3 regions of the Paenibacillus sabinae T27 genome follow, and region 3 is predicted to be linked to each of the others. Evidence: riboswitches for the same ligand, from Rfam matches in the RefSeq annotation. Region 3 holds a riboswitch; each other region holds the start of a gene.
What was found. A riboswitch is a leader RNA that binds a small molecule or an ion and turns the genes downstream of it on or off. The one in region 3 is predicted to bind cyclic di-AMP.
Positions count from the first base shown of each region.

Region 1: another riboswitch for cyclic di-AMP. It lies ahead of PSAB_RS13530 (APC family permease); the one in region 3 lies ahead of PSAB_RS00140 (3D domain-containing protein).
Region 2: another riboswitch for cyclic di-AMP. It lies ahead of PSAB_RS26635 (NfeD family membrane protein); the one in region 3 lies ahead of PSAB_RS00140 (3D domain-containing protein).

Region 1 covers NZ_CP004078.1:2,946,661-2,950,846, forward strand. Annotated here, with positions in the region: partial or broken gene PSAB_RS13525 (ABC transporter ATP-binding protein) at 1-294, opposite strand, end outside; gene PSAB_RS13530 (APC family permease) at 463-2,280, opposite strand; cyclic di-AMP (ydaO/yuaA leader) riboswitch at 2,405-2,560, opposite strand; gene PSAB_RS13535 (disulfide oxidoreductase) at 2,743-3,210, opposite strand; gene PSAB_RS13540 (DsbA family protein) at 3,207-3,959, opposite strand.
Region 2 covers NZ_CP004078.1:2,735,716-2,739,901, reverse strand. Annotated here, with positions in the region: gene PSAB_RS12635 (flotillin family protein) at 1-853, opposite strand, end outside; gene PSAB_RS26635 (NfeD family membrane protein) at 876-1,412, opposite strand; cyclic di-AMP (ydaO/yuaA leader) riboswitch at 1,581-1,766, opposite strand; gene PSAB_RS12625 (nuclear transport factor 2 family protein) at 2,678-3,145, opposite strand; gene PSAB_RS12620 (alpha/beta hydrolase) at 3,199-4,186, opposite strand, start outside.
Region 3 covers NZ_CP004078.1:28,087-32,272, reverse strand. Annotated here, with positions in the region: gene rnmV (ribonuclease M5) at 1-544, opposite strand, end outside; gene PSAB_RS00140 (3D domain-containing protein) at 706-1,863, opposite strand; cyclic di-AMP (ydaO/yuaA leader) riboswitch at 2,143-2,378, opposite strand; gene PSAB_RS00135 (TatD family hydrolase) at 2,576-3,346, opposite strand; gene PSAB_RS00130 (HD domain-containing protein) at 3,374-4,186, opposite strand, start outside.

The DNA of each region.
Region 1 (4,186 bases), 2.4 Mb from region 3:
ACCAGCTCGGAAACGGTCAAGCCGTCCGGAGCGGTCGGATTTTGCGGCAAAATCGCGAGCTGCCGGGCAACTTCCTTCGTCGATTGGGTATGAATGGATTTACCGTCCAGGAGCACAGTGCCGCTTGTCGGCTTCATCAGCCGGGCCATCGTCTTCAGGATCGTCTTATTTTCCTGAACCGTTGGCTCCTACCAGAGCCGTAATTTTCCCTGTCGGCACAGACAGGTTGAGATCCTTGACAATTATCGATTCCGCGTAGCCGATATTTAATGGATTCGCATGCAAACGTTCCATCGTTAGCCATTCACCCCTTAATCTTGTCAACTCAAATGATAATGATTATCCTTTTACGTGTCATGCATAGTAATGGCAGCGCCCTGCTTGTACTTAGTACATACAAAAAAAGCTGCCGCCAGAGACATTTTCCAGCAGCAGCTTTCCGCTAGCGGGCAGATCGCCCGGTTATTTATTCAAGTGATAAGGAACCGTTGCAACGACAATATCCTTGTGGTTCATGAGATAGGTCCGGATAAATACGCTCGTCTGGTTATGCAGTATTGCCTGCCACCAGTGCTTCGTAATAAACTGCGGAATCAGAATCGTAATATGATCGGTCGCAGCATTCTTCCATTCCACTGTATCAATAAATTTAACCAGCGGACGCATGACGCTGCGGTACCGGGAACGAAGCACGATTAAGCGTACGCCGGGGTTCCATTCTTCCCACTTGGCCTCCATCTTGCGGATTTCTTCTTCGTCAAAGCCAACATAGACAGCCACCACATTGTCGGTCAGGGATTTGGCATAGCTGATCGAATTCAGCACCGCGCGCGTCACGGCCGATACCGGAATCACAATCGTGCTTCCTTTAATACACGGCTTATCCTTATCCAGCTGAATCCGGAGCTCGTCTGCGGTGTTCTGATAGTGACGATGAATGCGGAAGAAAATCAACATAACGATTGGTAAGAAGATAAAGGCCACCCATACGTTTGCGAATTTGGTAATCACAAATATCAGCGTAATGGTCAAGGTGGTCAGCATGCCGACCGTATTCACGGCGAACTTCGCCTTCCAGCCCGCTGGCTTCAGCTTCTTCCAGCGGATCATCATCCCAAGCTGGGACAGCGTGAACGGAATAAATACGCCGACAGCATACAGCGGAATCAGGTTACCCGTCTCACCGTGGAACGCTGCCACGAGGAGCGCTGAGGCCACGCCAAGGAAAATAATGCCGTTGGAGAAGCCAAGGCGGTCGCCGCGAACCATAAAGGCATGCGGCAGGTATTTGTCTTTAGCCAGCATGAACGACAGCAACGGGAAGGCCGAGTAGGCCGTGTTGGCCGCCAGGAACAGGATCACCGCAGTGATCGCCTGAATGAAATAATACAGGACCCCACGTCCGAAGGTCGATTCGGCAATTTGCGAAACCACCGTTTCCTTGACGTTCGGGGTAATGCCGTACCAGTAAGCCAGCAGCGTAATGCCGGTGAACATGAATCCAAGAATCGTCCCCATCATAATGAGGGTTTTTGCGGCATTTTTTTCCGCAGGGACCTTAAAGTTTGGAATGGCATTGGATACCGCTTCGACACCGGTCAGGGCTGAACAGCCGGAGCTGAAAGCCTTCAGCAGCAGGAACAGGCTGACATTGGATACCGCAGTTCCGATTTCAGGCACGGAAGCATTACCGCCGCTTATAGCAAATTTGATCAGCCCGGAGACAATCAGAACAACGATGGACAAGACGAACAAATATACCGGTATGGCAATGAAAGATGCCGACTCGGTTACGCCGCGAAGATTGATAATGGTTAAAATAATGATTACCGTCACTGCGATGGCAACGGAATGTTCATGCAAACTCGGAAATGCAGAAGTGATTGCATCCGTACCAGCCGAGGCGCTAACAGCAACCGTCAGGATGTAATCCACAAGCAGTGAACCGCCTGCGAGCAGTCCCGTGGAAACGCCGAGATTATCCTTGGCTACGATATAGGCTCCCCCGCCATGAGGGTAAGCGAAAATCGTCTGCCGATAAGATAAAATCAGAATTGCCAGTAGTCCCAATACCGCGAGGGCAATCGGTAATGAATACCAGATAGCCGTAAAACCTGCTGCTACCAGCACAATCAAAATCTGTTCCGTTCCGTAAGCGACCGACGACAGTGCGTCCGACGACAGAACGGCTAGTGCCTTCACTTTGGTTAACTTTTCGTTGTCAAGTTCGGTTGATTTTCTGGGACGACCGATCAATAGTCGTTTTACTCTGCTTACCATTTGGATACAGTTCCTCTCTTTTGTGAGTTGAAACGGTAGTACCGCGCGCCGTTTTCAGTGGTGGATTTTCATAAATAAGGGCACAAAAAAAAGCATACGGAAATGACCGCATGCTTATGCATGATCATTATCCCACTGTTGCTTACGAGGTTAGCTGGCGGATTCGGGCTGTGGAAGCCCTACGGTCCGAAGGTTCGGTACCGATTCACCCCGTTGGCCGTCTAAGCGGTCAAGTTGGTTCCCCCGTTTTTCCATCTGGAAAATTCAGCGCATATTCAACTTCTCACAAGGTCTAATATTAGTCCATAATGCCATGACCGTAAACAGTGAAAATGATGAAAAAGAATTGAAAAACGGACCAATTCACGCAAATTCTCTTCAGGAGATATTAATGTCGTTCATTATCTTGTATTATCCCTGCAGCACGGGTTTTTATGTCCATTGAAGAAAAAAACTTGCGCGTTATACTTGGTTTCCGTCCTCCGCCTCTTCCGTTTCCGCCTCCTCCTCACGTTCTCTGGCGTTCCACAGCAGCAGGACAATAAGAATAAAAGCCGTCAGCGCAAGCAGCGGAATTGTCACAAATCCGAAAAAATTCAGGTAATCTTTCGTGCATGGAACACCGACTGTACAAGGAAGAACTTTGCCTAGCGCCGGAATTTTCTGCTCCGCGTAATGATACAGCGATATGCTGCCACCAATGGCACACAGCGGAAGGATATAAGAAATAATCTTCTTATCATTCCGGTAAGTCGCGATGCCGAGAAGAATCACCTGAGGGTACATGAAAATCCGCTGGAACCAGCAGAGCTTGCATGGCTCATATTTCAACACCTCGCTTAAATAGAGGCTGCCGGCTGTGGCAACCAGGGATACAAACCAGGCCAGGTAGAGACCATGCCGACTCAAGAAGCCGGAGAATGCTTTCATTCTGTCTCAACCGCCTTGGACGCCGTTTCAATCGCTTTGACGATCGCTTCAAGATTGAAAGGCTCATTGGTCTTTATACCATTAATAAACAGCGAGGGTGTGCTTGTAACATGGTTGTTCTCCGCAATCGCGTTATCGTCCGCCAGCTCATCGGCATAGGTCCGTTCCTTAATATCCTTGCGCAGCAGATTGTAATCGATGTCAATCTTCTCTTTTTGCGCAAGCTCTACCAAGAAATCCTCCGTCGCCCACTCGGTATTCTCGTCCCCCTGATTAGCGTACAGGGCATCGTAATATTTCCAGAACGCTTCGCTGTTCTGATGGTAAACTGACAGCGCCGCGAATGAAGCGGTCTTGGAATCAGGCCCGAGAAAGGACATATTGACAAAATACAAGGCAGCTTTGCCTTTGTCGATGTAATCCTCTACAAGCTGCGGCTTGACTTCACCGGAGAACCGGGCGCAGGCCGGACATTTAAAATCTCCAAATTCCACCAGTTTTACTGGCGCATCCGCCGCTCCAAGCCTTGGGAGCTTATCGTACGGAAAGGATACCGGACTCGCGGGACTCCCGGGGCTGCCCGTATTTTTGGAAGCTAGTACAAACATCGCGGCAAAAAGAACCACTACGAGCAGTATCCCAACCGTTAATAGGATGACCGTCTTCTTCTTTTGCCGTTGCAGCTGGGCCTTGCGTCTTTCCTGGATCGAGGCCGAGGAGGCCCGGGTGCTTTGTTTCGGTTTGCTCAAGATTAAAGTTCCTTTCTGTCCTGCCGGACCGGAGTAAGGGAATGATGGTTATTAGCAGAAAAATTATATAATCTTTGAACCGGCTTTGGCAAACGGGGCGCCTTCCCTCTTAAACGCTTTCATTCAGCATGCAAAAAAAGAACGCCTCTAAAGCCGCTTGCTTTAGGGGCGCTCTGGGACAACTATTAGTGCTGCCTTTCCATTTTGGAGCGAATAAAAGTCATTTT
Region 2 (4,186 bases), 2.6 Mb from region 3:
GTTCGGTAACCAGCGACTGCTTAATTTTGTTCTGCTGCAATTCGTACGCAAGATCCGCTTGCGCTTTCTTCACTTCCGTCTCCAGCTTAAAGTCCGCCTGCTTAATGTTCAGTTCCTTCTCGAACAAGGATTCCTTGGCGCGAGCGGCGGTTTCCGCTTCAATGGTTGCCTGATGCGCATTGGCTTTGGCAATGGAGGATTCTTTCTCCGCCTCGGCCTGCTTGATCAGAATGTCGCGTTCCGCTTCCGCCTTGGCAATGCTGGCATCGCGGCGGATGCGCTCAATCTCCGGAACCCCCATATTGTCGATATACCCTTTGTCGTCGGTAATTTTCTTAATGGTGAAGCTAACCACCTCAAGCCCCATCTTGTCGAGGTCTTCCGAGCAGGTCTCCCGCATCTTGCTGTTGATTTCGTCGGGTGTCTTTAGTATGGATTCCACCGACAACTGCCCGATTAAGCCGCGCAAATGGCCTTCCACCGAATGCAGGATAATCGTCTCGCGGTCTTCTTCCGGCCGGTCGATAAACTGCTCGCTGGCAGTCAGAATAGCGGTAGGATCACTTTTGATCTTAATCTGGGCCACCGCCTCCAAGTTGAGCTTGATGCCTTGCCGGGAGAACATCGCCTGCGCCGGAATGACATCAAAGCTCATCAGCATCATGGAGATGGTCTTATTGTTTTGGAAGCCGGGGATGACGAACGTCCCGCCGCCCTGCACCACTCTTTTTCCGCCGAGGCCGTACACAATCATCGCCTGATTGGGTGGAACCTTTTTATAAGAGTTCACGATAGTGTACAAAGCCAGCAGGATAACAACAACAATTGCCGCGATCAAATAAAGAATAACCATTCGGTTCGACACTCCCCGTTATTTATAATTGTTCGATTTCCCTCTCGAAGAGGGTTACTGACGCCATTCCTTTTTTCACCTTCAAAATAATCACCCTGTCGCCCTTGGCGAGCTGCTGGCCGGTTTCTGCCCGCACTCCAATGGAGCGCATCGTTCCGTGCAGTACATATTTCATCTCCCCAACCGCTCCATCCACTGCAGAAATACTGATGTACCCTAGTTGCCCTGTTGGATCATAATCCATTTCATTCATGCTGTTGTCATACCGAGTCATCACCCGGTCCAGCACCGCATACATCAGACAGCCCAGCAGCAAGGCAACCACGGTGCAGATCAGCACCACTGCAAGTATTTTCATTCCGCTGAACCGGGTTAGCACATAACCAGTTCCGCCCCAAACCGTGACAAACACCATCAGCGGGAGTATGGGTACAAAGCCCGGACCTCCAGCATCGCTGCCTCCTACATGCAGATGACCCGCCAGGCCATGCCCATGAAATCCGCCGCTGAGGAGAAGCAGTAACCCTACCCAGAAGCACACAATAAATACAGTAACGATAGCAATCCCCCCCTTTCAAGCAGTTCAGATAGTGCCTAAGCACTCTAACTTTCGTTGTTATAAGATTTTTCATTCCTCATACAGATCGCCTTCCCTTCCTAAATGCCCAGCAAAAAGACCACAGAAGCGGCAGGGCTCTCCGTGGTCGGTTAATTGATCATGGCGCTCATCCTCTCTCTACGAGGCTTACGGGGTTAGCTGACGGATTCGGGCAGCGAGATTGCCCTACCTTGCCAGAGCGGCTTTACAGCACGCAGCAAGGATTCACCCCAAGTGAGCGGCAGCATCAGATCGAAAGCCGCATTCACCATTGGTTCCCCCGTTCCCATTGTCGGAATTCAGCCATTTGAGAACAGTTACAATATATTCAGTTGTTGATTTGAATCTTACGCCTGTGGCAGTCTAATGTAAAACGTTCCAGATGGCAAAAGGAGCCAAAGAATGCCTCCTCTTCATGAATAAAAGCGGATTCTTTGGCTTCTCTCTTAAGCGGCCGATGATTTTCTCATTTTTGCTCCGTTTCTCGCAAGCTGTCCCATTCGGCCAAAGTCAACGCCGCAAACACCATAAAACCTTAGGATGCTTGCGGTGTTGGCAGCAGCCGAGACAATCCATGTTTATTCCGAAAATAGGTAAAATAAGTAATATAATCCCTTAACTCCCGGAGGCACCGGGCTGCTTCCAGGTCGGCCGCATAGGCTTCACGCCGCTTAAGCCTTCCAGATCAGGACTAACCGCACACCACATAATCGTTGCTGCTCCCTTGCTCTACCGTCTTTAGCTGAGCGCAGAGTCGAAAATCGTCCGTTTCTCCTTATCAAGAATCCCGCCGGTAATCGCAGTATCCCATCCTTCATTTGAGGTGAGTAAAGGGAAGTGTTTCCATAGAAGGAGTTCTTCACCGAATAAATGAAATTAAGAATATAAAAATTAACTTTCAGAAACAAAAATCCGAATATAAGATCATTGACATATCAGAAGTAATACGGTGGATGTATGCCGAAAGGAAAATTTTACATTCAAGGCTGTTATTCTCCGGAGCACCCGGCAGCCGGTTGGGTACATAGCCGCAACTCCGTCGGAACGACTCACCTCTGTATCTGCTCTGCGGCGCGAAGATTGGAACAGGCTGCTAATCCTGAATCTCCGCGCCGGCGCTTTCCTGCTTCCCGCAGGCCGACGTCTCTTCGTAAGAAAAATGTCTATCAGTGGGGATAGAATCATAATCGATCAACTCTAATCCCCACCTCCACCATTTCAACTCCTTACTGCTCGTTTAATACTTTCTGCAATGTTTCTGCATCCAAAAGCGCTACAAGCGCTACTACCGGATTCCAATAATCTTTGTAGTGTACGATTTTATTGTCTCTCGTTTCGATCACCGAGATATATTTCTGAAGATAAGGCTTGCCGGTGGTCAGGACTTGCGCTTCCTCAATTTCGAATTCGACTATCATGATATTGGGGTTCATCGCGAAGTGAAAGGTTGGTTCACTGAACCGTGTGATATCAAACCTTTGAGGGAAGTCTTTAACATACTCATAAATGGCAGCCTTGCCTTCAAGTTTTTGAGTAAAGCCTTTAGGAGCGTAAGGAAACTCGAACAGCGCATTGTCATCAAACAGCTCAATAAATTGATTCATGTCTTTTTCCAAAAAAGATTTGCAAAACTTATGGAAGATCTCCCGTGAAGCTTCCTGCACCTTTTCATAATCTGCCGGATTGAACGTCATATTTACCACTCCTTATCATTGAAATATTGAATCTGCAACCGGAATGCCCCGGCTTACGACTCTGGCGATTGTTTCCGCGCAAGGATCTCGGGAGGTTGGGCGCCAAGCCACCATGCCGGATTTGCCGATCCTTCGATGACACGTCCATCCGTATGCACATAATAGCGTTTATCGGGTCTTTGAGCGAAATCGCCATTCAGCGCCCGCTGCGTCCATTCCGAGCCGTAACGGAAGATCTCCGCTGCAACACCGCCAAGGGGATGGAATTCATTCTCATAGATCCGCAGCTCCTTGGGAGCCTTGATGAGCTCGTATAGCGCAATCGCATCTTCAACCGGGATAAGCTCATCAAATTCACCGTTGCCGATCAGTACCGGGCAAGTGATGTTCGGAACCAGATGCCAAATGCTGTAATTCGCCGCCATTTCCTTATCAAACTTCTCTTCATCGGTATATCCGGACATATACATCATATTGGCCTTGAAGCTCGGTTGAGCTTTGCTGAAAGACTTCTCCAGTTCACCGGGGCCTGCCATGAATGTGGCTAATGATTTCAGACGGTTGTCGTGGGCAGCTCCCCGTAATCCCCAGATCGCGCCCATACTGACTCCAAACAGACCTATCCGATTCTTGTCAACCTGTGGTAGCTCCTCAAGAAAGTCAATATACCGGCTGATGGCGCGCTGGTAGTTGGTTAAGGTGACTTTGAGTCCGGATGATCCGGATTCTCCCTGACCAGGCCCTTCAATCGACAGAGCAATCATGCCCCGGGACGTATAGTAGCGTTGGGCAATCTGGATATAATCCTCTTTGATCATGTCCATGCCCGGACCAAGAATGACAGCAGGAGCGTTCGATACGTTTCCTTCAGGGAGAAACAGCAGACCGAATATTTTTTTGCCTTCAAAATCCAGCTCAACCCTCTGGATCGTTTGATTGCTCAGGCGCGAAATCGCTGCGACGGACTCATTACAGCGCTCGCGAAATACGGCTTTTCTGGGATCATCGTTAAAAAATGAATATTGCGCTCTGCCCCACATC
Region 3 (4,186 bases):
ATTGACCTCCCTGCTCGATTTGCCTCACCGCAGCTCCGAACTCTTCGGGCGTAATGCCGAACATCGCCAGCCGCTTGTACAATTGCTTGCCGTTGCAGTAACCGATGCCCAGCGCATTCCCAAGCGCCATTCTCCGCTGCGCGGCATGGGGATGCACAATCATCCCGGCAGCCAGAAGATCATCCATTCCTATCAGCACCGGTGCCCCTTCAAAGGACGTATGCACATGCTTAAGCGCATGGCGGATCGCCTCCGGCGATGCGTTCTCGACGCCGATATCGCCTTTTAGAGTGGCCTCCTCCTCCGGAATAAAAGCATGCTTGCAGCCCGGCACCTTCGACGAGACAATCTTGCGTATCCGTTCCCCCGCATGATCCGGATCGGTCAAAATAATGACGCCCCGGCGCTCCGCCGCCAGTGCGATCTTGGCGATGACCCGTCGGTCCACCGCCGAACCTCCGGTCTCGATCGTGTCGGCATCGACCGCCCTTTTGACGGCGGCGGTATCGCTTTTGCCCTCGACGACAATCAATTCTTTAATCATGATTTATCTTTTCCTCCCGCAGCGGCCTTATCCCCGGCCTGCTGCACCAAAACATAAAAGCAAAAAAAGAAGAGGATTCGCTCCTCTTCTTTCCGGCTTAGAATTATATAAGTGACGAGCTTACATCACTATAGCGTATTGCCGCCATTTTTGCAAAATGATTAATCCAGCTCCGGTCTAACCGGACCGATTACGTACACGGCACGCGATTTGCGGCCGAAACTACGGGCATGGCTCAGTGAATCATAGTAAACGTCGATCTTATGTCCTTTGATGGCGCCGCCGGTATCCTCAGCGCGGCGGAACCCAAGTCCCTCGATGTACACCCACCAGCCGATCGGAATCACACTAGGATCCACAGCTATAGTCCGTCCTTCCGTTACGCGTGTTCCGGAAGCAGTACGCGTGCCGATTCCCGGTTCCTCCGAAGAATATGCCGTCATCGAAACGTTCTTGATCAGTCTTTTGTACTCAAACTGCACGCCGGATTTGCTGGCAACATTGCTGCTTCTGACATTGGTCTTATTGGAAGTGGTGCTGCTAACGGAAGATACTTTCGCTACTTCGGCTTTGGGCAGGGCTTTCGTACCTACGGCGATTACTTTATCCTTGGTCACCGTCTGCACTTCTTTGCCAACCATGCGCATCGAGACAAGCTTGCCGTCCTGGTATGTCTTCTCAATATGCTGGATGATGGCGCCAGGCTTGCCGGCCTGTGCTACTCGTACGGTCCCTACGGTCAGGGAGGGGTCCGCCGTCTTGATAACCCGGAAAGGCAAGCTCTGGGTCCGCTTCACAACCTGCTTGTTGATGCGGATGATCTTGACTTCCGTTTTGGCGGAGATTGCGGTGTCTAGCGAAGGAAAAACCTTGTCGTGAGCATTCAGCGTAATGCCCAGACTATTCATGGCCTGACCGATCGTATCCTCGGTCGTGTACAGCTTTTTGGTCTGTCCATTTTCAGTCAGAGTGAGCTCCTGCGCCCGGTCAATTACAATCCGGTCACCGTCTTTGATCTCGTCGTCAAGACCCGCAGATAGTTTGTCATACGGTTTCAACGAGATGGATTCTTGGGCCAGAGCTTCGCTCAGAAGCGCTTCGCGCGTATCCAGCGTGCGAGTCTGCCCGTCTATCTCTAAAACAATTTGTTTGCTGCTTTGAGAGTGTACGTAGAGAAAAATAAGCAGCGCGATAGCTACCCCGATTACGCCTGCAAGTGCCCAGGTGCGCAAATTAACCTGTTCAAGACGTAGCCGTAATGCATAAGACCTGCTGGATGATTGCGAATCATGGGATACTTCGGGTTGGAATACGCCCATCATCTACATCCTCCTTACATAGTCCGCCCGAACCGTAAACCGAACTGCAGGTTCAAGGCAAAACTACAAGAGATTGTCACAGGACACGATACTAATCGCGGCTTCTCGCATCCTGCTCATAAATCGCCTGCCCGGCATGGCATTCTCAGCCTGTTATATAACAGTTCACAGGCCGACCGCGTTTAAGTCAAACAAAAAGAAGCCTAAATAAAGAGTCTGAATCAGAGGACTCTTTCGTGGCTTCTTGGAATGTCCGAATAAACGGCCAAAGCACGAGGTTTCCTCTCTTACTTGCGCTTACGGGGTTAGCTGTCGGGTTCGGACGAAAGAGAGACGCCCTATCTCGGGTCAACCGCTCATGGCGATTGCCTTCAAATTCACCCCAAAGACCACGTGAAGAAATCAAATACAGCTTGCAACGCCAACCTGATGTACAGTTATGTAAGGCTATCGGCATACGGCAAAGCGATATTGGTTCCCCCGTTCTCCATACGGAGACTCAGCGAGACGATTTATGATCAGCGGCTGTCTCAGTAACAACAGCTCACTGCACTGACAAGATGATATCCTGTTTCGATGCATGTTGTAAAGCACAGTTCAACCAGATAAGCGCAAAAAAAAGGTTAAATTATTGTAATAAACATCCGTTTTTATGTTAAAAAACTTTAATCCTTCGTTCATCCTCACTTTTTTAACCGTTTTTCTCCCGTTTTCACAATATACCAAATAATTCCAGTGAGTTTTTATACGTAATTTGAGCTATTTTTTCCACTTCAATTCCTTTTATTTCCGCTGCAGCTTCTGCCACCAACCTGACATGAGCACTCTCATTTCGCTTGCCCCGGTAGGGGTGCGGAGTCAGATAAGGGGAGTCTGTTTCAATCAGCAGACGGTCCAGCGGAACCTGTGCCAACACCTCTTTCGGCACCCGCGCGTTCTTGAACGTGATCGGTCCTCCGAAGGAAAGATAAAAGCCCAGATCCAGGCACATTTTGGCCGTCTCCCAGCTGCCCGAGAAGGAATGCATGATCCCCCCGATTTCCGAAGCCTTCTCTTCGCGGAGAATACGGACCACATCTTCATGGGCATCCCGGTTATGAATAATAATTGGCATCTTCAGCTCCCGAGCCAGCCCGATTTGTTGCCGGAACACGGTATGCTGAACGTCTTTGGGCGAAGTATCCCAGTAGTAATCGAGTCCAATTTCTCCGATAGCCACAACTTTGTCATGGCTGCAGAGCGAGGCGATCCAATCGAGATCCCCGTCCTTCATATCAATCGCGTCCTGCGGGTGCCAGCCCACCGCCGCGTAGATAAATTCATACGATTCGGCCAGCTTCATCGTGGATGGAATCGTTTCCCTGTTGAAGCCTACATTGACCATTTTGCTTACTCCCGCTTCTACCGCCCGCGCAATCGTTTCCTCGCGGTCCCCGTCGAATTGCGGAGCATCCAGATGGGTGTGAGTGTCGAAAAGCTGCATGTCCACTTCCCCTTTCCTTGCTGTTTTTTAGCGAATTTCAAACAATTCTTTAATGGAGTCAGGCAGCATTGGAAGCGCTCTTTCCAGCTTGTCCTGCGGATAGTATAAATGATAGCGCCCCCGGTGAATTCCGCTGATGGAACGCACGATATCCGACACCTCGGAGATTTCGCGAAGCCGTTCCTGACGATCCAGCAGAAGAATCTGCTTGCCGTGAAAGCCCTCTCCCGGACGGAACACATCATAGGGTAAATCTGTCGGAAAATCAATTTCCAGGTCGTATTCCGGGTGCAGTCCGGCTGCGGCGAAGCTACGGCGAATTTCGTCAATCGTTTCCATATCAAGGCTTTCCATCTCTACATATTTATACAGTTTACGATGAATAAAGCGGCTGCACAAGTCGCTCAGCAGTTCGTCGGATTCGGAGGCCCACTGCATAAAAGTCGCCTGCACAAGCGCTTCATCTAGCTGCAAATACTGCTGCACATTGATTCCGCCACGGAAAAAATCGGTCAGCGGCTCAACCATAAAACGGAAGGAATAGCCTTTCTGAAACAACTGCTTGGCCCGGCGGAACACCTGCCGCAAAATAATTTCCGAGCTCCGCGTAACCGGGTGAAAATAAACCTGCCAATACATCTGGTAACGGGACATCAGGTAGTCCTCAATGGCGTGCATCCCCGATTCCTTCACAACTACCCGCCCATGATAAGGACGGAGAACCCGCAAAATGCGATCGATATCGATCGTGCCGTAGTTAACCCCGGTGTAATAAGCGTCGCGGAGCAGATAATCCATGCGGTCGGCATCAAGGGGACTCGACACCAAATTTACGACAAT